2 regions of the Brachybacterium sp. GCM10030252 genome follow, and region 2 is predicted to be linked to the other one. Evidence: predicted binding sites of a transcription regulator. Region 2 holds the regulator's gene; the other holds the start of a gene.
What was found. Region 2 encodes HspR, which represses chaperone genes until heat shock. Its sites were predicted from a motif close to AAGTTGAGTCNNNNNGACTCAACTT; they were not measured.
Positions count from the first base shown of each region.

Region 1: ACFQRJ_RS09120 (Hsp20/alpha crystallin family protein) is a predicted target of HspR. The motif match lies at 10,098-10,122, and genes of this name have one in related genera.

Region 1 is NZ_JBHTDM010000009.1:94,115-109,959, forward strand. Features, by position in the region: gene ACFQRJ_RS09065 (YhgE/Pip family protein) at 1-325, opposite strand, end outside; gene gluQRS (tRNA glutamyl-Q(34) synthetase GluQRS) at 399-1,319, opposite strand; gene ACFQRJ_RS09075 (hypothetical protein) at 1,374-2,021, opposite strand; gene ACFQRJ_RS09080 (MerR family transcriptional regulator) at 2,023-2,766, opposite strand; gene ACFQRJ_RS09085 (hypothetical protein) at 2,793-3,419, opposite strand; gene ACFQRJ_RS09090 (GNAT family N-acetyltransferase) at 3,542-4,090, opposite strand; gene ACFQRJ_RS09095 (hypothetical protein) at 4,335-5,126, opposite strand; gene ACFQRJ_RS09100 (peptidylprolyl isomerase) at 5,376-5,912, shown strand; gene ACFQRJ_RS09105 (DNA glycosylase AlkZ-like family protein) at 6,105-7,259, shown strand; gene ACFQRJ_RS09110 (rhomboid family intramembrane serine protease) at 7,318-8,232, shown strand; gene pcp (pyroglutamyl-peptidase I) at 9,387-10,019, opposite strand; gene ACFQRJ_RS09120 (Hsp20/alpha crystallin family protein) at 10,228-10,737, shown strand; gene ACFQRJ_RS09125 (GNAT family N-acetyltransferase) at 11,085-11,741, shown strand; gene ACFQRJ_RS09130 (ABC transporter ATP-binding protein) at 11,854-13,668, opposite strand; gene ACFQRJ_RS09135 (ABC transporter ATP-binding protein) at 13,665-15,689, opposite strand.
Region 2 is NZ_JBHTDM010000010.1:148,388-164,232, forward strand. Features, by position in the region: gene ilvD (dihydroxy-acid dehydratase) at 1-1,505, opposite strand, end outside; gene ACFQRJ_RS11100 (PKD domain-containing protein) at 1,582-2,637, opposite strand; gene ACFQRJ_RS11105 (DUF6318 family protein) at 2,624-3,319, opposite strand; gene ACFQRJ_RS11110 (spermidine synthase) at 3,413-4,228, opposite strand; gene ACFQRJ_RS11115 (DNA alkylation repair protein) at 4,344-5,045, shown strand; gene ACFQRJ_RS11120 (VOC family protein) at 5,049-5,405, opposite strand; gene dnaK (molecular chaperone DnaK) at 5,714-7,588, shown strand; gene ACFQRJ_RS11130 (nucleotide exchange factor GrpE) at 7,588-8,286, shown strand; gene ACFQRJ_RS11135 (DnaJ C-terminal domain-containing protein) at 8,455-9,501, shown strand; gene ACFQRJ_RS11140 (heat shock protein transcriptional repressor HspR) at 9,681-10,118, shown strand; gene ACFQRJ_RS11145 (glycosyltransferase) at 10,036-11,286, opposite strand; gene ACFQRJ_RS11150 (TVP38/TMEM64 family protein) at 11,306-12,070, opposite strand; gene ACFQRJ_RS11155 (glycosyltransferase) at 12,067-13,392, opposite strand; gene ACFQRJ_RS11160 (YbhB/YbcL family Raf kinase inhibitor-like protein) at 13,585-14,067, opposite strand; gene ACFQRJ_RS11165 (carboxylate--amine ligase) at 14,186-15,460, opposite strand; gene ACFQRJ_RS11170 (carboxylate--amine ligase) at 15,483-15,845, opposite strand, start outside.

The DNA.
Region 1 (15,845 bases), on a different contig from region 2:
CGACCTGCGTCTCCTCGCCGCTGGGAGTGGTCGCGGTGGCGCCTTCGTCCTCGTCGACCACGGCGGCGGTGATCTGGTCGAGGTTGTTGCTGGGGTCGTGGAAGGACCACGTCATGTTCCCGGAGTAGATCACCGGGACCAGGGCGAGGCCGACGACGAACAGCGCCGCGATCGGCTTCTTCCACTCAGCCGGCAGCAGCGCGGCCGCGCCACTGCCCGCGGCGGAGAGGCTGCGACCGACGGAGCCGGCGACAGAGCGGGCGGCGGCGAGGAGGGCATGGGCCACCGAGGAGAGGGCGGCCAGGAGAGCGCGGAGGATTCCCATCACGAACAGCACGATACATTCGTGTATCGAGCGTGTTACCGATCAGTAGTAAAGTGTGGTGAGAGGAACGGCATCAGGCCGGCAGCCGCACGACCCAGGGCTCGCGGGGGAGGGAGGCGGGATCCCACCGCTCGAGCACATCGGCGGCAGTGCGGCACCCGCTCAGGCCGAGGGACTCGCCGATCCGGCCGACGACGTCCGCGGCGCTCTCACCGCGTTCCAGCCGGTCGCGCAGCGTGACCGCACCGTCGCGCTTGGCCAGCCGCGCCCGGTCGGCGTTGACCGCCAGCGGGACGTGCGCGTACTCCGGCTCCGCACGCCCCAGCAGATGAGCGAGATACGCCTGGCGAGGCGCCGAGCTGAGCAGGTCGTCCGCCCTCGCCACCTGATCCACCCCTGCGGCCGCATCATCGACGACGACGGCGAGGTTGTAGGCCACCACCCCGTCGCCGCGGCGCAGCACCAGGTCATCCACGGCCGCGGTGACCTCACCCGCCCACAGGTCGCGCACCGTCCACTCGGCAACACCGGCACGCAGGCGCAGAGCAGGCTCGCGCCGCAGCTCCCGCATCCGGGCCCGGCCCGCCTCGCACTGGGCAGGGGTGAGGTCGCGGCAGGTGCCGGGGTAGGCGCCGGGCGGGGCATGCGGGGCGCTCGGTGCCTCGAGGATCTCTCGCCGGGTGCAGTAACACTCGAACACCAGGTCACGAGCGAGGAGCTGTGAGAGCGCCTCGTCGTAGGCCGCACCGCGCTCGGACTGGCGGACCACTTCGCCGTCCCAGTCCAGGCCGAGGGCCTCGAGGTCCTCCAGCTGACGCTGTTCGGAGCCCTCTCGCACCCGGTCGAGGTCCTCGACGCGCAGGTGGAAGGCGCGGCCGCTGCGGCGGGCCAGTACCCAGGCGAGGATCGCGGTGCGCAGATTGCCCAGGTGCAGGTCGCCGCTGGGGGAGGGGGCGTAGCGGCCGGCAGCGCGCGGGCTCGGGGGAGCGGGCATGGGCGTCAGTCTAGGAACCGTCGGGCTCGGCTGCCGGGTGGGAGGCGCGGATTCTCACTCCTGGGCGATCGCATCGAGCCAGCTGTAGCGCAGGCGGGTCGCTCGTTCGACGCTGGCCGTCGCAGCGGCGAGACCGAGCGCGACATTGCCCCACGTGGGCACGGCGACAGGCGAGGTGAACTGTCCGAACTTCTCGGTCACCGGTGGAATGCCGGTGAGCACTTCGAGGAGCTGGGGAACGGCGAGAGCCGTGCACGTGAGAAGGACGAGCAGCGAGAGGACTCCGATCGCCCGACTGCGAAGGGGGTGCTCCTTCTCCAGCCGCGCCCGTCGTCCTTCGGCCGAGCGCGTGTCCGGCAGCAGCTGGCGCTGGGGTCCGTGCTCGGGAACGTAGTGGCAGCGGCGCAGCCCGAAGGCCGAGGGGGTCACCTCGATGACCCCTCCCTCGACAGGGAAGGCGGCGGGAAAGGTGGAGGTGGCGATGTGTCGGTCGTCGAGGAAGAGGTGTGCTTTTCCCTTGCCGTCCTCGGTCGCGATCCGCTGCCAGTAGGGGACGTCCACGGCGTAGACCTGCTGAGTCTCCAGAGGGAGGTAGAACAGTGCGCGGGAGAGCTGGTGCCACCAGCGGAACGGCCGGAGGCGTCGACCGGTACCGGGTGTGATGCGCCGTGCGGACCGCTTGTGGCGTCGGCTCCGATCCATCTCACGTCTCGCTCGGGGGCTCGCTGACGGGTGCCTCGGCGGCGACCAGTGCCTCGAGCCGCTGCAGGGTTCGGAGCTGGGCGCCGTGGTAGAGCTCCACCAGGGCGTGCGCGAGGATCAGCCCGGCCGCCTCGGCCCCATGGGGAGAGCGCTCCAGGGCGTCGGTCAGCTCCGGGTGCTTCGTGCGCGTCCGCCGAGCCGCGGGAACCATGCGGCGGGCGAGATCCTCGATCTCCGCGTCCGTGGCCTCGGCGGGAAGACGATCGAACTCGAGATCGGTCGGCTCGGGTTCGAGGACGGCCTGGCGGAAGGACTCCAGCGTCGGACCGTCGAACACGGTGGTGTACACGGCGAGCAACCCACGCTGTGACTCCGAGAGACTCGATGCCACCGCGGCGAACCCGGCCGGGGTCTCGGCGGGAGCCTGATGGGACATCAGCTCTGCAAGGTCCTTGCGTGCCCCCTGCAGACGACGGATCCTCGCCTCGAGCTCGGCGTCCAGGCTGCGGATCTCCTCGAATGATGCGGCGGCGCCCGGAGCCGAGGCGGCGATCCTCGTCAGCGGGATCCCCAGTGCACTGAGCCGACGGATCCGCACCAGCTGCACCAGATGCGGGATGCCGTACTGCTTGTAGCCGTTCGAGGCCCGCTCGGGCTCCGGCAGCACGCCGATCCGGTGATAGTGCCTCACGGTGTTCAGCGTGGTGCCTGCGATCCGCGCCAACTGACTGGTGCTCCAGACCATGCGGACACTCCTTTCCGGTGCACCCATCATGGCGCAAGCAGACCGAAGACCACGGGCAGCAGGTATACGAGCGACAACGCCTCGTAGACGGCTCCGGCCACGAGCAGTGCCAGGGCGGCGAGGGCCAGCCAGGCCATGCGCCGCAGCCCGCCGAGGTAGCCCCGCCGGTGGCTCTGCTGGCCGACCGTCGCGGGGCGCAGCCATGCCCGGCCCAGGACATAGGCACCGAGCATCATCAGCACGTACGCCTGGAACTCGATGACCATGGTCGGCACATGCGGGATCAGGGAGATCCGCGTGGCCGTGTCCACCGGAGCGAGGGTCATCCCCGTGGTCACGGCGAAGTAGGCGAAGACGGCGATCCCGGAGAAGGGGATCACCAGCGACGGGACCACGATGGTCGCCACGATGATGCGGCCGATGTTGACGGCGAGGATGGTCAGGGCGAACAGCCACGGCGAGGACAGCAGCGAGGTCACGAGGTCCGCGTCCCCACTCGCCTGCAACCCGGTGCGCTGCGACGCGGTGACCTCAGGAAACAGCATCCCGATGGCCATCCCGAGCACCAGCAGGCCGTACGCCATGACGTTGAGCAGACGATAGGCACGGCGATGCTCTCGCATGAGCGAGAGCGGTTCATGTATCAGACGCACGGCGGGTGCTCCTCGGTGACCGGTGGGGGACCGACGGGATCGCCGGTCACCACGAGGGCACACCATGTCCTCGGTACATGGTCAAGCGCAGGCGTCAGGAGAGGTGTTCGCGCACCGGCTCGTCAGGCACCCGGCCGGACGAGGAGTACGTCGCCCGGGCGATCGCCGGGGACGGGGCGGTCCGGCGCAGCGGCGCGGAAGCCCAGGCGCGCGGCCAGGGCACGGGAGGCGGCGTTGCCTGCCGCCGTCACGGCCACCACCTCGCATTCACGAGCCCCGACCACGGGGTCATCGAGCACGGCGGCCATCGCCTCGGTGGCCACACCGCGACCGACCGCCTCGGGATCCAGCCGCCAGTAGGCGCTGAGCAGTGCGGAGTCACCGGAGGCGGAAGCTGCTTCGGTTGCGCGGTCGCGCTCGCCGTCGGCCTCGAGCGTGGCGAGCCCGACCACGCCGAGCAGGCCGGCAGGCAAACCGGTCCTCCCACGCGTGCGCACCGCGAAGTACCCGGATCCGTGCCGTTGCCAGTGCTCGATCCAGCGGGAGAGCACCCAGCGCATCTGGGCGCGCGCGGTCAGCGGCTCGGTGAGGTCGTCGACGAACGCGCGGGCATCGGCGTGGAGGGAGAACAGTTCCTCGAGATCGCCCTCGCTGACCGGTGACAGCCGCAATCGAGGCGTGGAGATCTCGGCTCCGTGCGCAGCAGATCCAGCGGACTCACGCCCATCGGACGTACGCGGAGCAGGCGCAGACCCAGCGGGGACAGACGCATCGGGGACAGACGCAGCGGGACCAGGCCCAGCGGGGGCAGACGCAGCGACGGCGCGACGATCACCGTCGGAGGACGGGATCGCCGCGCCGTGCACTGAACGTTCCGCTGCCCGCGTCGGGGAGCGACGCGTCAGGGGTGAGGACTCAGGAGTCGCCGCGGTGGGTGCCGCGCTTCTCGTCGTCCTGCGCCGCATCGCTCTCGGCCGGGTCCGAGTCGACCTTGACCTCCTTGGGCTCCACGTCGGAGGGACGATCCTCGCCCTTCAGGGCCTGGGCCACGTCACCGGCGTCGGCCGAGCCGACGGTGTCGGAGACGGTGGAGGAATCGGACTCGCTGGAGGCGGAGGCCGGGTAGTGGGCGCGAGCGAAGTCCGCCGGCGGGGCCCAGGGGTCCTCGACCGGACGGGTCTTCTGCCACACCACGTAGCCCGCGGCGGCACCGGCGGCAGCCAGGCCGAGGACGAGCAGCACCTTGCCGGCGCGGCCCTTCTTCTTCGCCGCCGGGGTGGGCGCCAGAGCGGCGGCCTTGATGTCGCCCTGCCCCTTGTCGATCTCCTTGCGAGCGGCCTCGACCGCGGCGCGCAGGACGGAGTTGGTCGTCTCGGCGGTCTTGCGGGCGCGGGGGAGGTAGTCCTCCTGCACGTCACGCTTGAACTTGTCGGCACGGGGGCCGAGGTTCTGCGAGAGCTCCGAGAACTTCTCGCTCTGCTGACGGAAGCGCTCTTCGACGCCGGGACCGTACTGGTCCACCAGCCCGCTCGCCCGGAGGCGAGCCTCGCGCGCGCCCTCGGACACCACCGGACCGACGTTGGCCGCGAGCTTCTGCAGCTCCTGGACGGCCTTGTCAGCGCTCCCGGCCGTCGCCCCGGCGGCAGCCGCCGTCTTCGCGGCCTGCTTCTTGGCCTTCTTGGTTTCCCGCTTGGTGGTCAGCGCCATGAGCTTCCCCTTTCGGTCGAATCCGCCGGGTCGGGCCGACGGTGGTCCCTGGGCCGCGGCACCCCTGAGGGGATGACTCGACCCGTGTGGCACAACTCTAACGCGAGCGAGTATGAACGCACCCAGACGACCGGTCAGGATCGAACCGGCCGACCGGTCGGCGCTGGCCCCGTCCGACGCTCTGCCGTCCCTCTGCTGTGCGATGGGGACGCAGGATTCCTGCAGCAGCGTCTGTGCGAGGATGACGCCATGTTCGCAACTCTGCACACCAACCACGGGGACATCCGTCTCGAGCTGTTCCCGGACCACGCACCCAAGACCGTCGACAACTTCGTCGGCCTCGCCGAGGGCACCCGCGAGTTCACCGACCCCGAGAGCGGCGAGAAGGTCACCCGTCCGTTCTACGACGGCGTCGTCTTCCACCGCATCATCTCCGGCTTCATGATCCAGGGCGGGGACCCGATCGGCACCGGCACCGGCGGTCCCGGCTACACCTTCGACGACGAGATCTCCGAGAAGAACTTCAACGAGCCCTACGTGCTGGCCATGGCCAACGCCGGCAAGCGCATGAACGCCATCACCGGCCAGCCCGCCGGCACCAACGGCTCGCAGTTCTTCATCACCCTCGGCCCCACCCCGCACCTGCAGGGCAAGCACACCGTCTTCGGCCAGGTGGCCGACGAGGACTCCAAGAAGGTCGTCGACGAGATCGGTGCCGCCAAGACCGATATGCGCGACCGTCCCCTCGAGGACATCGTCATCAACTCGGTGACCATCGAGAAGTGAGCCCCACGGCCTCGAACTTGACCTGGGCGCAGCCCCGAGGCCACCTCGGCCCGATCCCGGCCCGGTAACCGCGGGCCGGATCGTCGCCCGATGCAGCGGCACCTCCCGGAGCAGATCTCGCACGAGACGCTCCGTGAGGTGCCGCTGTCGTATGCAGCCGGGTCCGTCGGACCCCGCCACTAGTCTCGCGTCATGACGCAGCGACACCTCGCCGGTGCCCGGATCCTCGCGCAGGGCCTCGCCGGCCCGCGCCGCTTCGACAGCCCGACGGAGGCGGCCCATGCCTTCGGCGCCCATCAGGGACAGGACCTGCCCGGCGTGATGGCGTCGCTGGCGCTGCGCACCGGCGGCGAGCTCGAGCCGGTGCTCGCCGCCTTCGACCGCGCAGAGATCGTGCGCGGCTACCCGATGCGCGGAACCGTCTTCGCCGTCGCCGCGGACACCCTCGCCTGGCTCACCCAGCTGTGTGCGGCCGGCCCGCTGCGCGCCTCGATCGGTCGCCGAGCCCAGCTGGGCCTGGACGAGGAGCATTTCCGGCGGGCCGCGGACGCGCTCGTCGAACTCGTCGCCCCGGCCTCGCAGCGCGGCGTGGGACAGGGCGTGCTGCGCACGGACGTCATGGCCGCCTGGGAGGCGGCCGGCGTGGCGACCGACGGTGGCCGCGGCTATCACCTGCTCACCTACTTCCTGGCCTCCGGGCTGGTCGCTCTCGGCCCGTGGCGCGAGCAGGAGACCGCCGTGGTGCTGGCCTCCGCGTGGCTGCCACCGCGCTCGGACCTCGAGGCGGCTTTCGGGGGCGATGAGACCGCGGCGATCGCCGAGCTCGCCCGGCGGTACTTCACCAGTCACGGCCCGGCAGGGGAGCGGGACCTGGCCTGGTGGTCGAAGCTCCCGCTGGGAAGGATCCGGTCAGCGCTGCCCCAGATCACGGACCGGCTGGAGACGGGCTGGGCCGACGGGGACGGGCGGCTGCACACCACTGCGGCCGACGCCCGCTCCGGCGGCGGCGAACAGCTGTGGTGGCGACCGGGACTGGCCGAGGACTATGCGGTGCGGGAGAAGGAGACCATGCGGGAGATGCTGCTGCCGGGGTTCGACGAACTCGTCCTGGGCTACCGGGACCGCCTGTACCTGATGGACGAGAAGCGCCACCAAGCGCTCGTGCCCGGCAACAACGGCGTCTTCAAGCGTGCCGCGATCCGCCGTGGAGAGATGCGCGGGACCTGGACCCGGAAGGGCCCTGCCGGCCGACGGAAGCTCGACCTCACCGAGCTGCACCCGATCAGCGCCTCCCAGCGAGCCCGGTACGAGAAACTCTTCGCCGCCTTCCCCTACACCTCGCCCTGAGCCGAACCTCTTGGCAGCGCGCGGCTCCGGCCCAGGTCCCCGTGGTGGAATGGACGCCATGGAACGCCCCAGCTACGGCTACAGCGCCGAGGACAACCCTGACCCGCAGGGCCAGCCGGTCTGCCCCCGCCACCCCGACCGGGTGAGCTACGTGCGCTGCAAGCGCTGCGACCGTCCGGCCTGCCCGGACTGCCAGCGACCGACATCAGTGGGGGTGCTCTGCGTCGACTGCGAACGGGAGATCTCCCGGCAGCAGGCATCGGCCCGGCCGCGCAACGCGATGGGCGGGACCATCGGGGCTCGTCGGCCCTACGTCACCTACACCGTCATGGCCCTGTGCATCCTGGCCTACGTCGGCCAGACGGTCGCGGGCGATCTCGTCTACCAGCTGGGCGTCTTCGCCCCGTTCCGTGCCCTGGTCATGCCGTGGACCTTCCTCACCGGCGGCTTCCTGCACGGCGGCATCATGCACCTGGTGCTGAACATGTGGGCCCTGTGGGTGGTGGGCCAGTACCTCGAGCAGACCATGGGCCACGTGCGGTTCGCGGCGGTCTACTTCGTCTCGGTCCTCGCCGGCCACACGGCCGTCTACCTGCTCACCGACCCGCTCAGCCAGGCCTGGTACGGCGGCACGCTCGGGGCCAGCGGCGGCGTGTTCGGGCTGTTCGCCGCGATGTTCGTCGTCAACCGGCGGATGGGCGGGCAGACCGCCCAGATCGCGGTGCTGATCGTGCTGAACCTCGTCATCACCTTCACCGTTCCCAACATCTCCTGGCAGGGTCACCTGGGCGGGCTCATCATGGGCGGCCTGGTCACCGCCGGGATGTTCGCCCTGCGTCCCAAGGCGACACCGGGGGTGGACCGGCAGGCGCTCGCCCGGCGCTCGGCGATGGTCCACGTGGGGATCGTGGCGTGCGGGGTGCTGCTGTGCGTGGCGCTGGTCGCCGCCAAGACTGTCATGCTCCCCGCCTGACGCCTGACGCCTGACGCCTGACGCCTGACGCCTGACGCCTGACGCCTGACGCCTGACGCCTGACGCCTGACGCCTGACGCCTGACGCCTGACGCCTGACGCCTGACGCCTGACGCCTGACGCCTGACGCCTGACGCCTGACGCCTGACGCCTGACGCCTGACGCCTGACGCCTGACGCCTGACGCCTGACGCCTGACGCCTGACGCCTGACGCCTGACGCCTGACGCCTGACGCCTGACGCCTGACGCCTGACGCCTGACGCCTGACGCCTGACGCCTGACGCCTGACGCCTGACGCCTGACGCCTGACGCCTGACGCCTGACGCCTGACGCCTGACGCCTGACGCCTGACGCCTGACGCCTGACGCCTGACGCCTGACGCCTGACGCCTGACGCCTGACGCCTGACGCCTGACGCCTGACGCCTGACGCCTGACGCCTGACGCCTGACGCCTGACGCCTGACGCCTGACGCCTGACGCCTGACGCCTGACGCCTGACGCCGGCGCACTCGGGCTCGGCGCCGGCCCCCCGTGATCGGCCGGCACAGAGACCCCGCGGGCGAATCACATGGCTGTGACTATCCCCAGCTGTGGACGGGGATGTGGAGAAATGGCCAACGGCGGGGGACCGAGCCAGCATCACTGTGGAAAACTCGCCGTCCGTGGTGGACGCGCGGTGTGGACGGCCGGAGCGACGATCCTCCGTGCCTCCCGCAGCGCGCTGTGCCTGAACTGCTCTGGCCAGCGTCTTCGTCGCGCACGGGTCCGGTGCAACCGCATCCGGCCGTCGGGCCCCTGCTCGACTGATGATGCGCATGACCTGCGCGTTCGGTCCTCGGTCTTGCAGACGGCCACGAGCCGGCGGCTGGTGTGGACAACGCTCGTCCGCCATTCGCCTGGGGACACGCTGTACATGGGCTCGATGTGGCTCGTACCTGGTGAACTACACGTCTGTCATTCATCCACCGTTGTGGACAGTGATGTGGACAGCCGGGCTCAGCGGTCCGTGCACGAGCCGTCGGCCGCGGCAGCACGGAGCGCGATCGGGAGTTTTCCACGTGCTCGGCCCGTCAGGAAGAGCCGATGTGCGGGCTCAGGCAGAGAGGCGTTCGCAGCGACCGGCCGGCGCCACCGGGCCACGCCGGTCGCGGACGGTCAGTGCAGTGCGCCGCCGCTGACTCGTACATCCGACGGGGAGCCCAGTGCGACCTCCGTGAGACGCGCCAGGCCGGCAGCGGCCATTCCGACGTCGACCGCGTCGGTCGACGGCACGTGGACGAACCCGCCGCGGATCGCGCCGGCGGCCCCGGTCCCGGTGGCCACCAGGTGCTGCAACCGATAGAAGACGTCGTTGCACACGTAGGTGCCCGCCGTCTGCGACACCGAGGCCGGGATGGCTTCGGCGGACAGTGCTGCGACCATCGCCTTGATCGGAAGATCGGTGAAGTATGCGACCGGGCCGCCAGTGATCACCGGCTCGTCGATCGGTGCGGCTCCGGCGTTGTCGGGGATGCGGGCGTCGCGGATGTTGATCGCCACCCGCTCCGGCGTGATCGCGGTGCGCCCGGCGGCCACGCCTGTCGCGATCACGAGCCCTGGACGGTGTTCGCGCACAGCCGTCTCGAGCAGGTCCCCGGCGCGACCGAACTCGACGGGCAGCTCGACGTCCTGGACCGCGACCCCGCGGTCACGCAGCATGGGCGCCGCCCGCCGCACCGCCTCCCACGAGGGGTTCTCGAGCTCGCCGCCGAAGGGCGCGAAGCCGGTCAGGAGCACGTCGATGGTCATCGTCGGAGCCTATCGCCGGCACCGGGACGGCCCGCTGCGCGAGCGGTCACACGGACACCCGCGAGACGTGATGCAGATCACATGAGCCTTAGGGGCTCAACTTTGGAATACGGCGCGGGGCCCAGGTGTTGTGCGGGGTGAGAGCGCCAGGGACGGCGCGCTCCGCAGGTTCTTCGATGTACGACCGAGACACTCCAGGAGGTTCATCATGGCTCGCACGTTCTCTCCGTTCCAGGAAGTCGATCGACTCTTCACCGATCTCACCCGTACCCCCGCCTCCGTCGGCATGCCGATGGATCTCTACCGTGACGGTGACAGCTTCACGGCGGAGATCGACCTGCCGGGCGTGGACCCCTCCAGCATCGACGTGGACGTCGACGACCGCACCCTGACCGTCCGCGCCGAGCGCTCGGGCTCGACCCCGCAGAGCGAGCGCACGTGGCTGACCCGTGAGCGTCCCAGCGGCACCTTCGCCCGACAGATGACGCTGGGCAGCCGGGTCGCTCTGGATCGCATCCAGGCCGACTACGCCGACGGCGTGCTGCGCCTGACGATCCCGATGGCCGAGGAGGCCAAGCCGCGCAAGATTGCGGTGGGCCACAGCGACCGTTCGCAGGAGATCACCTCGAGCGAGAGCGGCTCGGGCCAGGACTCGAACCAGGCCCAGACCCTCGAGGGGTCGACGTCGGACCAGAAGGCGGAGCCCGTCGGCGTGTGACCGGACCGGCCGGGACCCGGGTGCGTTCAGCAGGCTGACCCTGCCGGGTCGCCGGCAGGGTCACCGCAACGCCCCGCCCGAGGACCCGACCAGCAGCAGCCCAGGCCGGGGTCGGTCGCCGCAGCCAGTCAGCTGGCGCGACGACCGGCCCCGGCCTCCTCATGCCTGATCCCGGCGCGGTCCCCGCTGACCCCGACGCCCTCCCCGCCGGGCCCGACCCCTCTCCGCCGGTCCCGACGCCCTCTCAGCACGGCTCGCGCGTCTGCCACGGCGGCCTCGCGAGCGTGGTCGTGGAACGGGCATCCGGACGGGCTGCGGGATGCGGCCGGTGTGCCTAAGGTGGGGCGATGGAGACGCGCCCCGGCCTCGACGTGCTGTACCCGCCCCTCGGCCTGAGCATCCGTGCGGGTGACCTCACCCTGTGCCCGCTCGCCGATGCCGATCTGCCGGAGTACGCGGAGCTGATCCGTCGGCCGATCTTCGAGGATCCCGAGGTGCCCTACGCGTTCCCCTGGTACCGCGCCGAACCGGATGTGCGCGTGCGCGAGGCGGTGAAGTTCCAGTGGCGGATGCGCTCGAACGTCTCGCCCGAGTCGTGGGCCCTGAACTTCGGGATCTGGGCCGCCGGGCGCCTGATCGGATGCCAGGACGTCTCCGCCCAGCGCTTCGCCGACCGACGCACGGTCGGGACGGGCTCCTGGCTGACCCTGGACGTCCACGGCAACGGCTACGGGAAGCTCATGCGCCAGGCGATGCTCGTCCTCGCCTTCGATCACCTCGGAGCGCAGCGGGCCGAGTCCTCGGCGGGCATGGGCAACGACGCGTCCTTCGGCGTCTCCCGGGCCTGCGGGTACGTCGACAACGGGACGCACGTGTCCACCGACGGGGATCCGATCGTTCTCGAGCAGCGCTTCCTGGTCACGCCGGAGACGTTCCGGCGCCCGGAGGTGCCGGTCGAGGTGGAGGGGTTCACCGGCGAGCTGCGAGCGATGCTGGGAGCCTGAGCCGGATACTCGTCCGGCCCCCTGCTCCCGGGCTCGCGCTGCCGCGCCAGTGGCTCCCGGGTCGCGGTCCACCGGCTCCCGGGTCGCGATCCACGGACGCCGCTGATCCCCGCTACATCGACTCCTGCCACGCCTGGTACAGCGCCGCGAACCGGCCGCCGGCACGCACCAGATCCTGCGGGGAGCCGTCCTCGACCACCTCGCCGCCGTGGACCACGAGCACCCGATCCGCGATCATCACCGTGGTCAGGCGGTGGGCGATGATCAGCGAGGTGCGCTGGCCCAGCAGGCGCGTCAGGCCTTCCTGGACCATGCGCTCGGAGGGGATGTCCAGCGAGCTGGTGGCCTCGTCGAGGATCAGCACCCGCGGGTCGGCGAGGAAGGCGCGGGCGAAGGAGATCAGCTGCCGCTGACCGGCCGAGACGCGCCCGCCGCGCTTGTTCACGTCGGTGTCGTACCCGTAGGGCAGGGACTCGATGAAGGAGTCGGCGCCGATCGCCTTCGCGGCCCTCTCGATCTCCTCGCGGCTCGCGCCCGGCTTGCCGAGCGCGATGTTGTCCGCGACGGTACCGGAGAACAGGTAGGCCTCCTGGGTGACCATGACGATGTTGCGCGTGAGGTCCTTCATCGAGATGTTCCGCAGGTCCACGCCGTCGAGCTTCACGCTGCCCTCGGTCGCGTCGTAGAAGCGCGAGATGAGCTTGGCGACGGTGGACTTGCCGGCACCGGTCTGGCCCACCAGCGCGACCGTCTGCCCGGCGGGGATGTGCAGGTCCATCGGCTTCAGCACAGTCGGGCCGTCCGCGGTGTAGCGGAAGGAGACGTCCTCGAAGTCGATCTGGCCGCTCGAGCTCGGCATCGGGGTGGGGTCCTGGGGCTCCTTGACGGTGGGCTGGACGGCCAGCAGGTTCGCGATCTTCTCGAGCGCGGCCACCGCGGACTGGAAGGCGTTGTAGAAGTTCGCGATCTCGTCGACCGGCTGGAAGAAGCGGCGCGAGTAGAGCACGAGCGCCACCAGCACGCCCACCTGCAGATCGCCGTTCATGACGCGGAACCCGCCCACGACCAGCACGGCCGCGATGGTCACGTTGGCCAGGAAGCGCAGCGTCGGCTGGTAGATGCCGAAGACGTTGACCGAGCGCAGCGAGGCGTCGCGGTAGTCCTGGGCGAGGTCGTCGAACTCCTGCTGATTGCGCTCCTCCTTCCGGAAGGCCTTGACCGCGCGGATGCCGGCCATGGCCTCCACGAAGTGGACGATCAGACGGGCGGAGTGCGAACGGATCGCCCGGTACTCGATCCGCGAGCGCCGCTGGAACCACTTCGTGAGCATCACGCAGGGGACCAGCATGAGCAGCATGACGATGCCCGTCTGCCAGTCCATGACCACGATCAGCACGATCGTGAACACCATGGACAGCGAAGCGCCCACCATCACGTTCACGCCCGAGTCCAGCAGCTCGCGCAGCGCCTCCATGTCGGAGGTCTGCCGGGAGACGATCCGGCCCGAGGTGTAGGACTCGTGGAACTCGAGGTCCTGGCGCTGGGTGAAGCGGAAGACGCGGCGGCGCAGCGAGAGCAGCATCTTCTGGCCGACCACGACGGACTGGCGCACGTACCCGTAGGTGAGCACGCCGCCGACGATCGCGGCGCCGAGGTGCATCGCCGCGGCCTGGAACGCCGGGATGCTGTTGCCCTCCATCAGCGCCGGCAGCGCGTTGTCGATGCCCCAGGCGATGATCGCGGGCCCGGCCACCACGGCGAGCTGGGCGATGATGACCATCAGAGCCATCAGGGCGAACTGGCCCTTCACGGGGGCGATCAGCTCGCCCAGCAGCTTGAAGGACCTCTGCCTCGAGAGCTTGTTCTCCTCGGGGGAGAGGACTCGCTGTTCGTCGTCGTTCTGGTCCTGCAGGGTCGCGGTGCTCATCGCTCCTCCTCCCGGTCGCTCTGGTCCTGGTCGGAACGGCCGGCGGCGGGGATCCCCGCCGTGACGGTCACGGCATCGGCATCGGCATCGGCATCGGCGTCGGCGTCGGCATCGGCGCCGGTGCGGACCTGGCCCTCGTCCTGCCCCGCGCGGAGGTCAGGTGGCGCCTCGCCGTCACCGTCGGACCCGTGCTCCACGTCGGCGGAGCCCTGGAGGCCTCGCAGGTCGAGCTCCCCGGTGAGGGTCTCGATGTCCTGGTCGCGGCGCACCTCCTCCTCCTGGTTGGCGATCACCCAGCGGTAGCGGGGAGAGCTCGCCATCAGTTCGGTGTGCGTGCCCACGGCGACCACCCGGCCACGATCGAGCAGGGAGACGCGGTCGGCGAGGGCCACGGTGGAGGTGCGATGGGCGACGATCAGCGTGGTCGTGCCCTCGAGCACCTCGCGCAGGCGGCCGGTGACGTTCTCCTCGGTCTTGGTATCCAGTGCCGAGAGCGGATCGTCCAGCAGCAGCACGGCCGGGCGGGCTGCGATCGCACGGGCGAGAGCCAGACGCTGGCGCTGGCCGCCGGAGAGGCTCATGCCCTCCTCCCCGATACGGGTGTCGACCCCGTCGGGCAGCTCGAAGGCGAAGTCGGCGTCGGCCGTGGACAGGGCGAGCTCGAGCAGCTTCTCGGACTCCTCTTCGCTCAGCGACCGATCCGCACCCAGCAGGACGTTCTCCCGCACCGACCCGGAGAACAGGGTGGCGTCCTCGAAGGCGAAGGCGGTCAGGGTGCGCAGGTCCACGAGATCCATGTCCCGGGTCTCGACCCCGTCGATCGAGATGGTGCCGGCGGTGACGTCGTACAGCCGCGGGACGAGCTGCAGCAGCGTGGACTTGCCGCTGCCGGTCACCCCGACCAGCGCCATGGTCTCGCCCGGGTCGATCTGCAGGTCCACGCCGTCCAGCACGTCGGGGACATGGCCGGGGGCGTCCTCGTAGCGGAAGTGGACACCGCGCAGCTCCACGGCGCCGCGGGCCGCCGCGTGGTCGATGGGCGTGGGGTTCTCCGGTGAGGTGATGCTGTTGAACTGATCCATCACCTCGTAGTGGCGATCCAGGGCGGTGGTGGCGCTGACGGCCTGCCCGAAGAGCATGCCGAGCATGCGCACCGGGCCCACCACCAGGGTCGCGGTCGCGAAGTAGGAGGCCAGCTGACCGGTGGAGATCGAGCCGTTCGCGGTCAGGTACAGCCCCACCAGGAGAGAGACACCGAGCGCGAGCTCGGGGAGCATGAACATGAACATGTCGAAGCGCGCGATGGCCGTCGCCTTGCGCACCTCGGTCTGGCGCAGTTCCTCCGCCTGCTCGGTGAAGCCTTCGAGGGCCGACGGCCCGCGCCCGAACGCCTTGAGCACACGGATGCCCTGGACGGACTGCTCGATGGTGGTGGCCAGGTCGCCGTTCTGATCCTGGGACAGCCGCGAGAGGATCGAGAAGTTCCGGTGGAAGCGATAGGCGATGATCGAGACCGGCACGGCGGCGAGGAAGAAGATCAGCGCGAGGATCGCCGAGGAGCGCCACAGCAGCGCCATCCCCACGATCACCGTGACGGAGCTGGCCACGGCCATGATCATGCCGAAGGCGATCCACCGGCGGATGATGTTGATGTCGGTGAGCATGCGCGAGAGCAGCTGACCGGAGCCCCACCCGTCGTGGAAGGAGACCGGCAGGTTCTGGACCTTGCGGTAGAAGTCCACGCGGATCTGCTTCTCGACAGTGGTCGAGGGGGCGACGGCGAAGGTGCGACGCAGCCAGAGGAGGCCGGCTTCGAGCACACCGAGACCGAGCACGATGGCACCGCCGGTCAGGATGGTGGCGGCGACGGCGTCGTTCTCGAGGCGGTTGACGATGTGCTCGAGGACCTGGGGGATCATCAGCGCGACGATCGAGGCGGCGAGGGCGCTGAGCAGGCCGAGATAGAGGCGGAAGCGAATCGGACGGACCGTCTGCCAGAGGCGGCTCATGGTGCCGAACATGGGGAAAGGAGTCCTCAGAGGGGGAGCGGGGGTCCCGGCGGTCGGGACCGGAGTATTAGCCTAGTCAACTATCGCCGCATTAGATAGTCGTTAAGCGCATTCCGTTCTGGCGGGCCCCGCGTCGCCACTGGTGAGGGCGTGCTGATTCGCGGCCGT
Region 2 (15,845 bases):
TCGACGGCTTCCGGCGCGATGTGGCCGACGCACAGTCCGGTGGTGCCGCCGGAGAAGCGCCCGTCGGTCATCAGCAGCACGTCCTTGCCGAGCCCGGCGCCCTTGATCGCGCCGGTGATCGAGAGCATCTCTCGCATGCCGGGGCCGCCCTTGGGGCCCTCGTAGCGGATCACGACCACGTCGCCGTGGGTGATGGTGCCGTCGTTCAGGGCATCCATCGCCTGCTGCTCGCGGTCGAAGACCCTGGCAGCGCCCTCGAAGACATCGGCCTCGAACCCGGCGGATTTCACCACGGCGCCCTCGGGGGCCAGCGAGCCGCGCAGGATCGTGATGCCGCCGGTCGGGGCGATCGGCGCCGAGGCGGGGCGCAGCACTGTTCCGTCAGCAGGGCGCGGTGCGAGGACCTCGAGGTTCTCGGCGATCGGGCGGCCGGTGACGGTGAGGCAGTCGCCATCGAGTAGTCCCTCGTCCAGCAAGGTCTTCATGACCACCTGGATGCCGCCGACGTGGTCGACGTCGTTCATGACGTAGCGGCCGTAGGGCTTGAGATCGGCGAGGTGGGGGACCTTCGCGCCGATGCGGGCGAAGTCGTCCAGGGTGAGGTCGACCCCGGCCTCGTGGGCGATGGCCAGCAGGTGCAGAACGGCGTTGGTGGAGCCGCCGAACGCCTGGACCACCGCGATGGCGTTCTCGAACGCCGGCTTGGTCATGATGTCGCCCGACGTGATGCCCCGGCGCAGCATGCCGACGACGGCCTCGCCGGCCCGGCGGGCGTCGGCATCGCGGCGACGGTCGGCCGACGGGGGAGTGGCGGATCCCGGGATCGACATGCCGATCGCCTCGGCCACGGTCGACATCGTGTTGGCGGTGTAATAGCCGCCGCAGGCGCCCTCGCCGGGGCAGATGGAGCGTTCGATGCGGCCGACGTCCTCGCGGCTCATCAGCCCTCGCCGACAGGCCCCGACGGCCTCGAAGCCGTCGATGAGGGTGACGTCCTTCTCCGTGCCGTCGGTGAGGGTGACGCGGCCCGGCATGATCGTGCCGGCGTAGACGAACACGCTGGCCAGGTCCAAGCGGGCCGCGGCCATGAGCATGCCCGGCAGCGACTTGTCGCAGCCCGCCAGCAGCACGGAGCCGTCGAGGCGCTCGGCCTGCATGACGGTCTCGACCGAGTCGGCGATGAGGTCGCGGGAGACGAGGGAATAGTGCATCCCGTCGTGGCCCATCGAGATGCCGTCGGAGACGGAGATGGTGCCGAACTGCAGCGGGTATCCGCCCCCTGCGTGGACGCCTTCCTTCGCGGAGCGGGCGAGACGGTCCAGGGACAGGTTGCACGGCGTGATCTCGTTCCAGGAGCTCGCGATCCCGATCTGCGGCTTGTCCCAGTCGTCATCGCCCATTCCCACGGCGCGCAGCATGCCGCGGGACGCGGTGGCGGCGAGGCCGTCGGTGACCTGGCGGCTACGGGGCTTGATGTCCGGTGAGGCGTCGTCGTTGGCGGTCATGGTGGCGAGCCTATGACCCAGCTGACGGGATGTATACGCCGTCTCCAGCGTGTCGGGCGTACGGCCGGATGGTGCCTCAGATCGTGCGGTGCGTGGCGCTGGGGTCTTTGGGGCCTTCGGTGTCTGTCGTGCGCCCGGGTATCCAGGGGTCTTCCTCCTCGTCGACCGGGACGTTGCCGTTGACGAGCCTGGATTCCAAGGACTTGGAGTAGACGGGCACGGACTCCGATTCGATCTCGATCGAGCCCTCGATGTCCTGCCATTCCCCGCCGTTCACGGAGAACTGCCCGGTGAATGTCGTGGTGAGGGTGATGTCGTACCAGCCCTCCTGCGTGTACGTGCTGGAGACGGCCTCGGAGGGGTATGGCTCGCCGGGGTTGTCCGTGGTGATCGTGTTCCCGTCGCCGAGGTCCCAGTGGTACGAGACGGGCGTCGCTCGGACGGCGACGGGGGTATCGAGGAGCGTGACTTCGAGTTCCTGGGACTCGGCCTCGGCGTAGAGCACGTTGACCATGTTCACCGGGAGCCAGCCATCGACCGGTCCGGCATGAGGCTTGAGCGGATCGACGGGCATCTGCGCGAAATCGCTCTGGGTGACAGTGATGACGATCGGTTCGGCCTCGGCCATCTCAGGAGACCCGGGCATGGCGCACCGGAACCCCATGTCGGTTTCTTCTCCAGTCTCGTTGTCGATACGCGTGCCGCGCTGCGTGACTCCCTCACTGTCGGTGTCGCCTCCGCCGCCGCCACCGCTGGAGTTGTACATGACGTCGCCATTGCCGCGCATGGGCGCGCTGTCTGATTCGCAGGATGCAGCGTCCGGGTCGCACTGCCACGCGGCGTCGGCGGACATCTCGCAATCGTCGAATGCGGAAACGGCTTCCCAGACATAGCTGTATTTTGGTGCGTTTCCATCCGATGAATCGTTTGTCGTCGATGAGGAGTCGGTAGACTCGCCCGAGTCTGTCGTGGCATCTTCCAGAGACGCTGCAATTTCTTCTGGCGTTAATTTTCCTTCTACTGGCGGGTCGTCTGCTTCGGCACTGAGTGGGGCGGAAAATAGAATGATGGCGGCGAGAAAGATCGTGACTAGATTGTGTTTTCGGTGGATGTGTCGATTAGCTGTGAGCATTCTCGCTCCACTCAATGCTCATTTCGCTGACAGTCCACTCTCCAGACGTCCAGCTCATCCCGCCGATAGCTGTGTACTCGAGATGGGTGACATTCTGTCGACCAGAGAAGTCGGGGCTCGGGCGGGAGTGTGGGCCAAGCTCGAATTCGTATCCGATCTCGTGTTCAAAGTTGGGTGATTCATGGATTGCTGTGGCGATGTCAGTCACTTCGACCTCGCTCCAATAATGTCCGCCGTCTGCAATTTGCTTTAGGTCTTCGTTCAAGTATGCGCAGCCTTCGCACGCATCGGATTGCAGCGTCTTGAGTAGTTCGTCGCTCCCCGTCTGGTGCGCCCACATGGAGACGGCGATGTAATACCGGAACGCCTGCTCCGCGCCCTCCGGCGTGTGCTCGTCCATGCCTGCATACTCCGCAGGATCGGGAGGGGGGATATCGGGGGCGGCTGCGCTCGGGTCCGCTTCGCCGTTGCCGCCGCCATCGCTGGAGTTTCCGCCGTCGCTGGGCGCGCCCTCGCCATCGGAGCCTCCTCCGTCGCTGGCACCTCCGCCGTCGCTGCCACCGCCGGTGACGGTAACGTCAGGGGGCGGGCTGGTGACGGGGCCGTCACTACCGTCGCCGCATGCCGCGAGGCCGAGGGTCAGAGCGGCGGCGGCCGCGGCGGAGAACAGGCGACGGGGCATGGAGATGCCTTCCGGGAGTGCGTCAGGTCACCTGCACGCTATCTGGCCCGCGTCTCCCGCGTCCTCCAGTCGCAGAGATTGTGGATAACCGGCTCAGCCGAAGGCCTCGACCGTCTCGGCGGGGTCGAGCACCGCGGCCGGGTGCGGGCCGGCCTTCTTCCACGCCGCCCGCCACGTCTCGACCTCGGGTGACGACAGTGCCCCGCCGGCGAGAAGCACCATGTTCCCGTCGGCCGGATGCGACAACAGCGTTGCGTGAGTCAGCGTCCAGACCCCGGAGAGGCCGCGCGCGGCCGCCGCCTCCTCGAGCTCGCGCACCTGACGTGCGAGGAATTGCTGGCCGGCGTCGTCGCCGACGTTGACCAGCAATACGCCGTCGTCCGTCAGGTGCTCGAGCGCCTCCACATAGAAATCCTGCGTGGCCAGATGGGCGGGGGAGGACTCGCCGGAGAACACATCGAGCACGATCGCCTCGAATCGTCGGACTCCCATGGCCGCGAGCTCGGCGCGGGCATCCCCGATCACCACGTCCAGATCCGTCCCGGTGGGCAGGGGCAGCGCGGAGGTCACCAGCGTCGGCAGCTCGCGCTCTATCTCGACGACCACCTGCGCGGAACCCGGCCGGGTGGCCTGGACGTACCGCGCCAGGGTCAGGGCGCCCGCCCCCAGGTGTGCGATCCGGATCGGCTGGCGACGCGGCCATGCCTCGTCCAGCACGTTCGCCATCCGCCGCAGGTACTCGTGCACGAGGTGCGTCGGATCCTCGAGGTCGACATGGGACTGCTCCACCCCGCCGATCTGCAGGACCCAGCCGCCGTCGACCTCGTCCTTCACGATCCACGCTGGCTGGTCGGAGGTGCTCAGTTGCACGGTGCGGCGCGCGGAGGGAGGCAGGTCGGATGCAGACATGGCGACATTGTCGCGGACACGGGAGGAGGTCAGCGGATTGAGGGCGTCGCCTGCGACGCCGCTCGCGGTGGCTGCACGTATCCTGCGCGTAACTCCGAGACCGAAGGACGAGCACTTGGCCGATCGCGAGCAGGATGCCGACGACCTGACCGCGGTGGCGGCCGAGGTGCTGGAGGAGCTGGCCTCGCTCGAGGACCCGCGAGTTCGGGCCGTCAACGAGAAGCGCGGCGACGACCATGGCGTGAATCTGTCCGCGCTTCGCGCCCTTGCCAAGCGACTCAAGACGCAGCCCGATCTTGCCCGTGAGCTGTGGTCGACCGGCGAGACCTCTGCCGAACTGCTCGCCGTGCTCATCTCGCGGCCCAAGGAGTTCGGCCGCGATGAACTCGACGCCATGCTGCGTGAGGCTCGCGCTCCCAAGGTCCACGACTGGCTCGTGAACTACATCGTCAAGAAGAGCCCACACCGCGAGGAGCTCCGCCAGGCGTGGTCGGCGGGCCCGGATCCGGTCGTCGCCAGCGCCGGCTGGGCGCTGACCAGCGACCGGGTGGTGAATAACCCGCACGGAATCGACCAGTCCCGGCTCCTGGACATCATCGAGGCCGAGATGAAGGACGCCCCCGATCGTCTGCAATGGTCCATGAACCACTGCCTAGCGCAGATCGGCATCCACACGCCGGAGCTGCGTGAGCGGGCGCGGCGGATCGGGGAGCGGCTCGAGGTGCTCAAGGACTACCCCACGCCCCCGAACTGCACATCGCCCTATGCCCCGGCCTGGATCGACGAGATGGTGCGACGCCGGGAGGCGATCTCCTGAGATCTACGTGAGCGGGCGCGAGAAGTCGAAGACGAGACCAGGAGCGTCGTCGACGGTGACGGAGGCCGAGCGCTCGCCGTAGTCCATGTCCTGTGGCTGCCGGACGGCGCGGGCGCCGCACGCGACGGCCTCGCGGAACGACTCGTCGACGTCGTCGGCTGTCAGGTGCAGTACGAGATTGCCGGTTGCGGGCTCGCCGTCCGCCGGGGCGTTGATCCACAGAGGGACGTCTCCCGGGAGCTGTAGCGCTGCGAACGTCCCGAAGTCGCTCTCCACGCTCCAGCCGAATACGGTGCTGAGCGACCGTGCTGCCCGGGAAGGGTCCGGCAGCAGCGCCGTGAGGGCTCGGATCGCGGGCATCTATGCCTCCTTCGGCTCCCGCCGGATCGTCCGACGGATCGGCTCCCGCCGGATCGTCCGACGGATCGTCTCGTACCGCGAACCTACGCCAAAGACGTGGTCTCCGTCACGCCGTTCCGGATCGGGAATGTGCGGCGCATCCCCGTAGTTGAGTCGGGTGTACTCAAGTTCGATGCGTCCCGGATTGACAACGATCGCGACGGGTCCTCTACTTGAGTGCGTACAGCTCAAGGCTTGCCGCCGGCCCACGGCGGCCGGCATCGCACGAACCCGTTTGCGGCGTTCCCGTCGCAGAAAGGCAGGCACTCATGTCCCGTGTCGTCGGAATCGACCTCGGTACCACCAACTCCGTCGTCTCCGTCCTCGAGGGCGGCCAGCCCACCGTGATCGCGAACGCCGAGGGCGCTCGCACCACCCCGTCGGTCGTCGCCTTCTCCAAGCAGGGCGAGGTCCTGGTCGGTGAGGTCGCCAAGCGCCAGGCCGTGACCAACGTCGACCGCACCATCTCCTCGGTCAAGCGCCACATGGGCACCGACTGGAGCACCGAGATCGACGACAAGAAGTACACCGCGCAGGAGATCTCCGCGCGCATCCTCGGCAAGCTCAAGCGCGACGCCGAGTCCTACCTGGGCGAGGACGTCACCGACGCGGTCGTCACGGTCCCCGCGTACTTCAGCGACGCCGAGCGCCAGGCCACGAAGGACGCCGGCACCATCGCCGGCCTCAACGTGCTGCGCATCGTCAACGAGCCCACCGCCGCGGCCCTGGCCTACGGCCTCGAGAAGGGCAACGACGACGAGCAGATCCTCGTCTTCGACCTCGGCGGCGGCACCTTCGACGTCTCCCTGCTCGGCGTGAGCAAGGACGAGGAGGGCTCGACCATCCAGGTCCAGGCCACCGCGGGCGACAACCGCCTCGGCGGCGACGACTGGGACCAGAAGATCGTCGACTGGCTGATCTCCCAGGTCAAGAACAAGGAGGGCGTGGACCTCTCCAAGGACCGCATCGCTCTGCAGCGCCTCAAGGAGGCCGCCGAGCAGGCGAAGAAGGAGCTGTCCTCCTCGACCTCCACGAACATCTCGCTGCAGTACCTCTCGATGACCGAGAACGGGCCGCTGCACCTCGACGAGAAGCTCACCCGGGCTCAGTTCGAGGACATGACCTCCGACCTGCTCGAGCGCACCAAGGCGCCGTTCCACCAGGTCATCAAGGACGCGGGCATCTCGGTCTCCGAGATCGACCACGTGATCCTGGTCGGCGGCTCCACCCGTATGCCGGCTGTGACCGACGTCGTGAAGTCCCTGACCGGTGGCAAGGAGCCCAACAAGGGCGTCAACCCCGATGAGGTCGTCGCCGTGGGCGCGGCCCTGCAGGCCGCGGTCATCAAGGGTGAGCGCAAGGACGTCCTGCTCATGGACGTCACCCCGCTCAGCCTCGGCATCGAGACCAAGGGCGGCGTGATGACCAAGCTCATCGAGCGCAACGCGGCCATCCCGACCAAGACGTCCGAGGTGTTCTCCACCGCGGAGGACAACCAGCCCTCCGTGGCGATCCAGGTGTTCCAGGGCGAGCGTCAGTTCACCCGGGACAACAAGATGCTGGGCACCTTCGAGCTGACCGGCATCGCCCCGGCTCCCCGCGGCATCCCGCAGATCGAGGTCACCTTCGACATCGACTCCAACGGCATCGTGCACGTGACCGCGAAGGACCGCGGCACCGGCAACGAGCAGTCCATCCAGATCACCGGCGGCTCCGCCCTGTCCGACGAGGACATCGACCGCATGGTGAAGGACGCCGAGGCCCACGCCGCCGAGGACGAGGAGCGCCGCAAGAACGCCGACGCCCGCAACACCCTCGAGCAGCTCGTCTACCAGGGCGACAAGGTCCTCAAGGACAACGAGGGCAAGGTGCCGGATGCAGATCGCACCAAGGCCGAGGAAGCCATCAAGGAGGCCAAGGAGTCCCTCGCCAGCGAGGACACCTCCACCGAGGACCTCGAGTCCAAGCGCGACGCGCTGAACGAGGCCCTGCAGGCTGTGGGCACCGCGATCTACTCCCAGGCCGAGCAGGAGGGTGCCGAGGGCGCCGCCGGGGCCGAGGGTGCCGAGAGCGGTTCGACCTCGTCGGACGATGACGACGTGGTCGACGCCGAGGTCGTGGACGAGGACGAGGAGAAGAAGTGATGAGCGAGGACCAGAGCACTCCCGACGACGCGCAGCGCCCCGAGGGTGAGCCCCGGTTCTCCTTCAACGACAAGCGGAAGGTGAACCCGGAGGACGGCAGCGTCCGTGACTCCGGCGCCTCGGAGACCGCCTCCGCCGGGAACGAGCAGGACCCGGCGGAGGGCGCCGAGCCCGTCGACCCGATCGAGGCCGAGGCCGCGAAGCTCTACGAGCAGGCGGCCGAGGGCGATGACTCCGGCAGCGGGGTCCCGGCAGATGCCGGCCGGGTGGCCGAGCTCGAGGGCCAGGTCACCGAGCTGACCGAGCAGCTCAGGCGCGAACAGGCGGAGTACGTCAACTCGCGCCGGCGCATCGAGGGCGCCGCCGAGGCGGGCAAGGAGGCGGCCGTGGGCCGTGTCCTGACCTCGCTGATCGGCGTCCTGGACGATGTGGAGCTGGGGCGTCAGCACGGCGACATCGCCGAGGGCACCCCCTTCCACTCGATCGCCCAGAAGCTCGAGGACACCCTCGGGTCGCACGGTCTGAGGCGCTACGGCGCCGTCGGGGAGGAGTTCGATCCGAACCTCCACGAGGCGCTGATGCACGAGCAGGCCGACGACGCCGAGACCACCACGATCGCGCAGGTCATGCAGCCCGGCTACGCCCTGGGCGAGCGCGTGCTGCGACCGGCGCGGGTGAGCACCCGCGGCCCGGCCTGACCGGTCGCACCTAGGGGCGGCGCGGGGCCCTGCCGGCCATCACCCGGCCGGCAGGGCCCCGCCCTCCCCGCCCCGGCGGGCGTGTCCCGTCGGCCCCATATCTCTCACCCACCGACTCACCGCCCACCGACCCCAGGAAGCCCCTGACGCTCCCGAAAGGAGACGCACATGTCCGGACAGGACTGGCTCGACAAGGACTTCTACGCGGTCCTCGGCGTCTCGAAGGACGCGAGCGCGCAGGAGATCAAGAAGGCCTATCGGGCCAAGGCCAAGAAGTTCCACCCCGACCGTCATCCCGACGACCCCACGGCCGAGGAGAAGTTCAAGGAGGTCGGTGAGGCCTACTCGGTGCTCAACGATCCCGAGCAGCGTCAGCAGTACGACGCGATCCATGCCATGGGTTCCGGCGGCGCGCGCTTCTCCGCGGGCCAGGGCGGCCCCGGCGGTGCAGGCTTCGAGGACGTCTTCTCCTCCATGTTCGGCGGCCAGGGCGGCGGCTTCTCCGGCGCCGGGGCACGCGGCGCCCGGGGCGGCGCGGCAGAGCCGGATCTCGAGGACATCCTGCGCATGTTCGGCGGGCAGGCCGGCGGTGGCTACAGCAGCGGTCCGGCCGGATTCGGCGCCACGGGCGGCTTCGGCGGCGCCGGTGGACCAGGCGGCGCCCCGCCGAAGGGGGCCGACATCTCCGCCCGCACCCGCATCGGCTTCCGCGACGCCGCGCTGGGCACCGAGATCCGCCTGAACGTCGAGGGACGCACCGTGACGGCGCGCATCCCGGCCGGCGTGCATGACGGCCAGAAGATCCGGCTGCGCGGCAAGGGACGCCCCGGTCCCGGCTCGGCCCCGGCGGGCGACCTGCTGCTGACCCTCGACGTCGAGGAGCATCCCGTCTGGAGCAGTGACGGCGCGAACCTGCGCCTGACCGTCCCGATCTCCTTCGACGAGGCGGTCCTGGGCACCACGCTGTCGGTGCCGCTGCTCGACGGCGGCTCCGTGAGCGTCAAGGTGCCACCGGGCACCCCGTCGGGCCGCACCCTGCGGGTGCGCGGCAAGGGCATCACCACGAAGAAGACCACGGGTGATCTGCTGGTCACCGTGCAGGTCGCGGTGCCCACCCACGTCGAGGGCAAGGCCAAGCGGGCCGTCGAGGATCTGCGCGAGGCGCTGGCCGACGAGGACCCGCGGGCAGGACTGGCGGAGGCCGCCGCCCGCTGACACCCGCTCCGGCGGGGCGGCCTCGCCGCTCCGCCGGCGCGGCCTCTCGCCACCGAGTCCTCGTGCGCCGGCTGCCGCCGGCGGCAGGCCCCGGCCTGGCAGAGTAGGACGGAGCAGAGAGCAGACCTCGCCCGACGTAGGTATCCCGCGTAGAACTGGCGCAGGAAGGAGCATCCCCGATGGCCGGCCCGCACCGCATCGACGAGCGCGCACCCGTGTTCGTGATCTCCGTGGCCGCGGAGCTGTCCGGGATGCACCCGCAGACGCTGCGCCAGTACGACCGGCTGGGCCTGGTCTCCCCGCAGCGCACCCGCGGGCGGGGCCGGCGCTACAGTGCGCGCGACGTCGCGAAGCTGCGCGAGATCCAGCGACTCTCCCAGGACCAGGGCATCAACCTCGCCGGGATCAAACGGATCATGGAGCTGCAGGACGAGGTCAACGACCTCGCCGACCAGCTCGAGAGCGTCCAGGAGACTCTCGACGCGATGACCCCCGCGCAGCGGCGGGTGTTCTCGGCCGACCGCGACGGGGAGATCAGCGCGCTGCGCCGGGGCGAGAGGCCCCAGCGGCGCGGCGGAGGCGCGCTCGTACTGTGGCGTCCCTCGCGTCGGCAGTGAGACCGCGCGAGCGGCGATGGGGCTGCACGCCCGTCAGCCGGTAGATCTCCTCGAGCCGGCGGGCCACCGAGCGCAGATCGACGTCCTCGGCGGCGAGCCGCCCGGCCTCGGTGAGGTCCTCGAGCCGCCCCTCCAGCAGATCGGTGAGCTTGCGCGCGACCTCGGCCGGGAACTCGGGGCCGTCGCCGGCGACCTGGTGGGTCAGCACCCCGTCGGGCATCCGGTCCCGGTACAGCGGGATGGCCCGCACCAGGGCGGGAACTCCGCAGGCCAGTGCCTCCCACAGCACGATCCCCTCGGTCTCCTCCTTGGTCAGGAAGCAGAACACGTCCGCGCCGCAGTAGGCCTCACGCAGCTTGTCGGGGCGGAGGTAGCCGGGGAACAGGGCGTTCGAGGGCGCAGTGGCCAGAGCGCGCTCGACGTCGGCCGTCAGCAGGCGCTCGTCCGTGCGGCCGTACCAGACGAAGGTGACCTCGGGCATCCGTCGGGCCACCTCGACCCAGTCGAGGATCCCCTTGCGCACCAGCTGCATGCCGACGCTGATGACCACCTTCGCATCCGGGGCGATGCCGAGGGACTCGCGCAGCCGCGGCCGCGCCTCGGGATCCGGACGGAAGAACGTGGTGTCCACGCCGTTGGAGAGCACATGGATGCTGCTGGTGATGCCGTACTTCGGGTCCGAGACCAGCTCCCGGGAGTACTCGCTGGGCGTGACCACGGCATCCCCGAGGCGGTACAGGTGCGAGATCCACCGCCGGAACAGCGGCGCGAGCTGGTTGGAGCCGGGGAAGGAATCGCGGAAGTCGTTCTCCGTCGAGTGCGCCCACACCAGCACGGGCCGGCGCCATAGACGGGCCCAGCGCGCGAGGAGCGGGGTGTCCGGGAAGGGGGTGTTGAGGTGGACGACATCGAAGGGGAGCAGCGGATTGGTGACCACCTTGTGCCCGAGCGCGCGCACCACGGACTCCTGATGCCGGATCGCCGCTCCGATCCCGGATTCGCGGGCGAGCCCGGCCATGCCGTGCGGCATGAGCACGCGCAGCGGCTCATGGGTGCGCACGTTGCGGCGCGGGTGCCGCCCGGGCAGGAGAGTGTGGACGACATGGTCCAGCCAGTGCACGGCCGGGTCCCAGGGCCGGCGGGGGCGCCTGACGGCGCGGGTCCTCATGAGCATGACTCTCCTCCGTTCACCAGGGCAGGACGCGGAGCAGGATGGCGCTGGCGCCGAGCCCGTACGCGATCAGGGCCCACGGCTTGCACAGCAGGATGATCGCCGCGTAGGTGCGCCACCGCATCCGGGTGGTCCCGGCGATGTAGCACAGCAGATCGTCCGGCGCGATCGGCAGCGCGATCGCGAGGCCGAAGGCGCGGGTGAAGTGGGCGTTGCGCGTCCAGCCCAGGAATTTCTCGACCGTCCGCGGGCGGAAGATCCGTTCGATGAGCGCGAGGCCGACGTGCCGGGCGATCAGGAAGTTCAGGAGCGACCCGGTGCACACGGCGATGTAGTTCAGCAGGGTGCCTTCGACGGGACCGAACAGGACCGGGCCGGCGATGACCAGGAGGCCACCGGGCACGATCGGGAACACCACCGAGGCGGCGGAGACGATCAGGAAGGCGACCGGTCCCCAGGCTCCGAGGGAGTCGATGAAGCTCTGGAGGTTCGCCAGTGACTGCAGCACGCCCGTCTGCAGGCCCCACCAGATCAAGCCGATGCTGAGCCCGAGTCCCAGCAGCGGGGAGAGGCGGGCGGCGATCCGCACGGGGTCCCGACGGGCCGGGGCGGCGGGGCCGGTTCCGAACCCTCCGAGCGCTCCGAGCTCCCCGTGGTCCCCGATGCGCGGTGGCGCGACGGTCCCGGGCTCCCCGGCGAGCTCCAGCGTCGAGCGCTCGGCGCGCGAGATCCCGCCGGGGACGGCCACGGCGGTCGGTGCGGACTGGATCGCGGTGCTCATGCCACGGCCGCCATCCGGGTGATGACGCGCGGGGAGTGACGCAGCAGCGTCTGCTGGTACACCTCGAGCACGGAGCGGCCGAACCGGCGGGCCCCGAAGGTGGCCGCGGCGTGCTCGACCGCGGCCGCAGCCATCTCGCGGCGCGTGCGCGGGTCATCCAGCAGTGCCGAGAGGTGCTGGGTGAACTCCGCCGCGGTCTCGTACTGGTGGCCGGTGCGGCCGTCGAGGACCACGCTGGCCAGCGACGGGTCCCGGTGGCACAGGAGCGGCAGGCCGCTGGCGAGGGCTTCGATGAAGGTCAGGCCCTGGGTCTCGCTCAGGGAGGCGCTGACGAACACGTCGCCGACGCGGTACCAGCGCTGGACCTCGGCGGGCTCGACCACGCCCGTGAACACGACGCGATCGGCGATGCCCAGCTGCCGCGCGCGCTCCTCGAGCTCCTCGCGATAGGGGCCCTCGCCCACCAGCACCAGGACCACGTCGCTGCGATCGGCGGCCGCGACCATGTCCAGGACCTCGTCGAGGTTCTTCTCCTTGGCCAGGCGGCACACCGAGACCAGCACCTTGTGGTCCGCGCCGATGCCCAGCCGCGAGCGCAGGGCGGCGGTGTCGGCCCGCTCGGCCTCGGAGGCGGCCGGCCGGAAACGCTCCAGATCCAGCCCCGTGGGGACGACGTGGACCGGCCGGCGCACCCCGTACCCGCTCAGCAGCGCGGCGACCTTGGCGGTGGGGACGACGACGGCGTCGGTGCCCGAGAGCACGCGCCGCGAGAAGGTCGCGACCACCTTGCGGCCGACGGTGCGGCTGGGGGAGTAATAGTGCGTGTAGTCCTCGTAGATGGTGTGGTACGTGTGGATCAGCGGCACCGAGAGGGTGCGGGCGATCCGGCGGGCCCACACATGGGTGGAGAACTCGCAGTGGGAATGGATCACATCCGGCCGCCAGCGCAGGATGTCCCGCAGAACTCGACGGCTGGCCGGCATGCCGATCCGCGCCCGGTCGTAGAACATGGCCGCGGAGACCGAGCCGATGCGGTAGACGCCGGGTTCGCTGCGGGTGCGGATCCCCTGGGAGAGGGTGAGGACGCGGACGTCGCAGCCCAGCGCGATCAGTTCCCGGCGCAGAGTGGCGACGGAGGCGACGACGCCGTTGACGACCGGCTCCCACCAGTCGGTGGTCAGCAGCACCCGCAGCGGTCGCTGCTCGCCGCCGGTGCGTTCACCGCCGGCACGCTCCCCGCCGCGGCGCTCGCCCCCGGTCCGCTCGGCGGCGGTCCGGGCGGTGGCCGCCCGGTCGGCGGGGCGCATCTGGATCACGTTCACCCCTCGACCTTCGCACTCGGAGGCGTCTCCGTCGTCCGTCGAGCGGATGAACGGGGTCAGACTCCGGTCTGATATCTGCCTCGTCCACTCACCGTGGGATGTCCTCGACCTCATGGTTCGAGCCTACGGGCGGCGATCTTCGACCACGACGGGGCACGCCCGAGCCGTCGCGGAGTGTTTCCCCCTGGTGCGTCAGTTCGTAACCTGGTAATGCGCGGTGAGCGAGGTGGAGGCCAGCTGCTGGCTGAAGATCGCGAACCGGGCCCCGATGTGCGGGCCGTCGGGGTCCGCACCCAGCGTCTCGACCGGCAGGGCGTGGACCGTGAAGGTGTAGCGGTGCGGCGGTCCGGCCGGCGGCTCGGGGCCGTCGTACCCGCGGTTGCCGAAGTCGTTGACGCCCTGCTGCAGGGAGGGCTCCTCGCGGGGGACGCCGAGGGGCAGCGAGGTCGTGGTGGCAGGGATGTCCCACGCGATCCAGTGCCAGAAGCCGGAACCGGTGGGGGCGTCCGGGTCGAACAGCGTCACCGCGAACGAGCGGGTGCCCTCAGGGGCGCCCGACCAAGTCAGGTCCGGAGAGAGGTTCTGCCCGCCGAGGTTCTCCACCAGCTGCTGGGGAGCCACCTCGGTGCCGTCCGGGGTCGCGTTCGAGGTCACGGTGAAGGTGTTCTCGCTCATGCCTGCCAGCGTAAGCAGGTGCGGGCGCGCTGTCGACCGGCCGGCGGCCCGGCCTACCGCTCGGCCGACCGCTCAGGCGACCGCTCTGCCCGCGCCGCCGTCGGTGGGGGCGTCCGGCTCAGAATCCGTCGGCCGACGGTCGCGGGTAGTGCTGGAGGAACTTCTTGACCTGGTTCGCCTGGGCGGCGAGGACGTAGGCGCGGCGCCGCGGTCCCTCCGGGCCGTAGGACAGCGGGTGGACGGTGCAGCGCCGACCGATCTCCCGCACCCGCGCGCGCAGGTCCGGATCGATGATGTACCGGCGCAGCAGCATCCAGGGCACGATCGAGTAGAGGATCTCCTGCTGCGGGACCATCCGCTCCGCCTCGCGGTCCTCGACCAGATCGGCGACGACGGGCACGGCGACATTCGCGCCGGCCGCGGTCATGTAGTAGTTGTTGCGACCGATGCGGGGATTGACCTCGAAGAACTTGGCGATGCCATCGCGCGGATCGATCTTGACATCGAAGTTCGCATAGCCGCGGTAGCCGGTGTGCTCGAGGAAGCGCACGGACTGCTCGAGCACGTCGGGCAGGTCGGTGGTGTACATCGCCGCCGGGTTCCCCTGGGCGATGGGTGTGTGCTCCTCCAGCAGCACCTGCGCCCCGCCCAGCAGCGTCACCTTCCCGCGGGTGTCGACGTACGCGGTCACCGACAGCATGGACGTGTCATCGCCCGGGATCATCTCCTGGACCACGAAGCGGTCGGTGTACCCGGCGGCGCTGAGCCGGCCGACCAGGTCGAGCAGCTGGGCGCGGTCGTGGAACTCGAAGACCTTGCGCTTGCCCGGGAAGGAGACCGCGTTGTACGCCGAGGAGCGGGAGGCCTTGGCGACCACGGGCCAGCCGAGATCGAGCTCGGGCACCTCCGGGGTGGAGCCGCCGGCGAAATCGAGCACGACGGTGCGCGGCGTGGGCACCCCGATCTGCTCGCAGACCTCGCTGAATGCCGCCTTGTCGGCCACCGTGGCCAGCACGTCGTCAGCGAGCAGGGGGAGATGGAAGTACTGGCTCAGGCGGTCGCGGTGGGCGGCCAGCAGCGAGACCAGGAAGTCGGCATTGGCCAGCAGGATCGGGCGGTGCCCGGCCGGCCCGGAGGCCTTGCCGGACCCGACCTCGAGCAGGGCCCGGATCAGCTCGTCCTCGCTCGCGGACATCCCGACCTCGACGGTCTCCAGGATGGAGGAATCCGCGACGGGGCCCACGACCCTGCGGGTCACCACGGTGGCCCGGATCCCGTACTCCTCGTGGAAGGCGCGGGCCAGCGCGTAGATGCCGATGTCACCGCCCAGCAGCACCAGGTCGATCCCGGGCGAGGGATCGACGGCGAAGGGGCGGGCGGGGGTGTCGGGCATCGGGGCGGGGTCCTTCCCAGGATCAGAATCCGGTGTCGGTGGGCCGCGGGTACACGGCGCGGAACTTGCGCACGAAGTTCAGGCCCGAGAGCACGGAGTAGGCGCGCATCCACAGACCTTCAGGACCGTACCGGAAGGGGTTGCGCAGGGAGGTGCGCGCCACGCGGCGGATCCGGTCCCGCAGCGCGGGATCGCGCAGGTAGCGCAGCACCAGGCGCACCGGCAGGATCGAGTACACAACGGTGTCGGTGACCACGACCTGCTCGAGGTCCCGGCCGTGGACGCGATCCTCGACGACGTGCCGGGCCACGGATTCCCCGGCTGCGGTGACGTAGTAGTTGTTGCGGCCGATGCGCGGGTTGATCTCGAAGAAGCACTCGCGGCC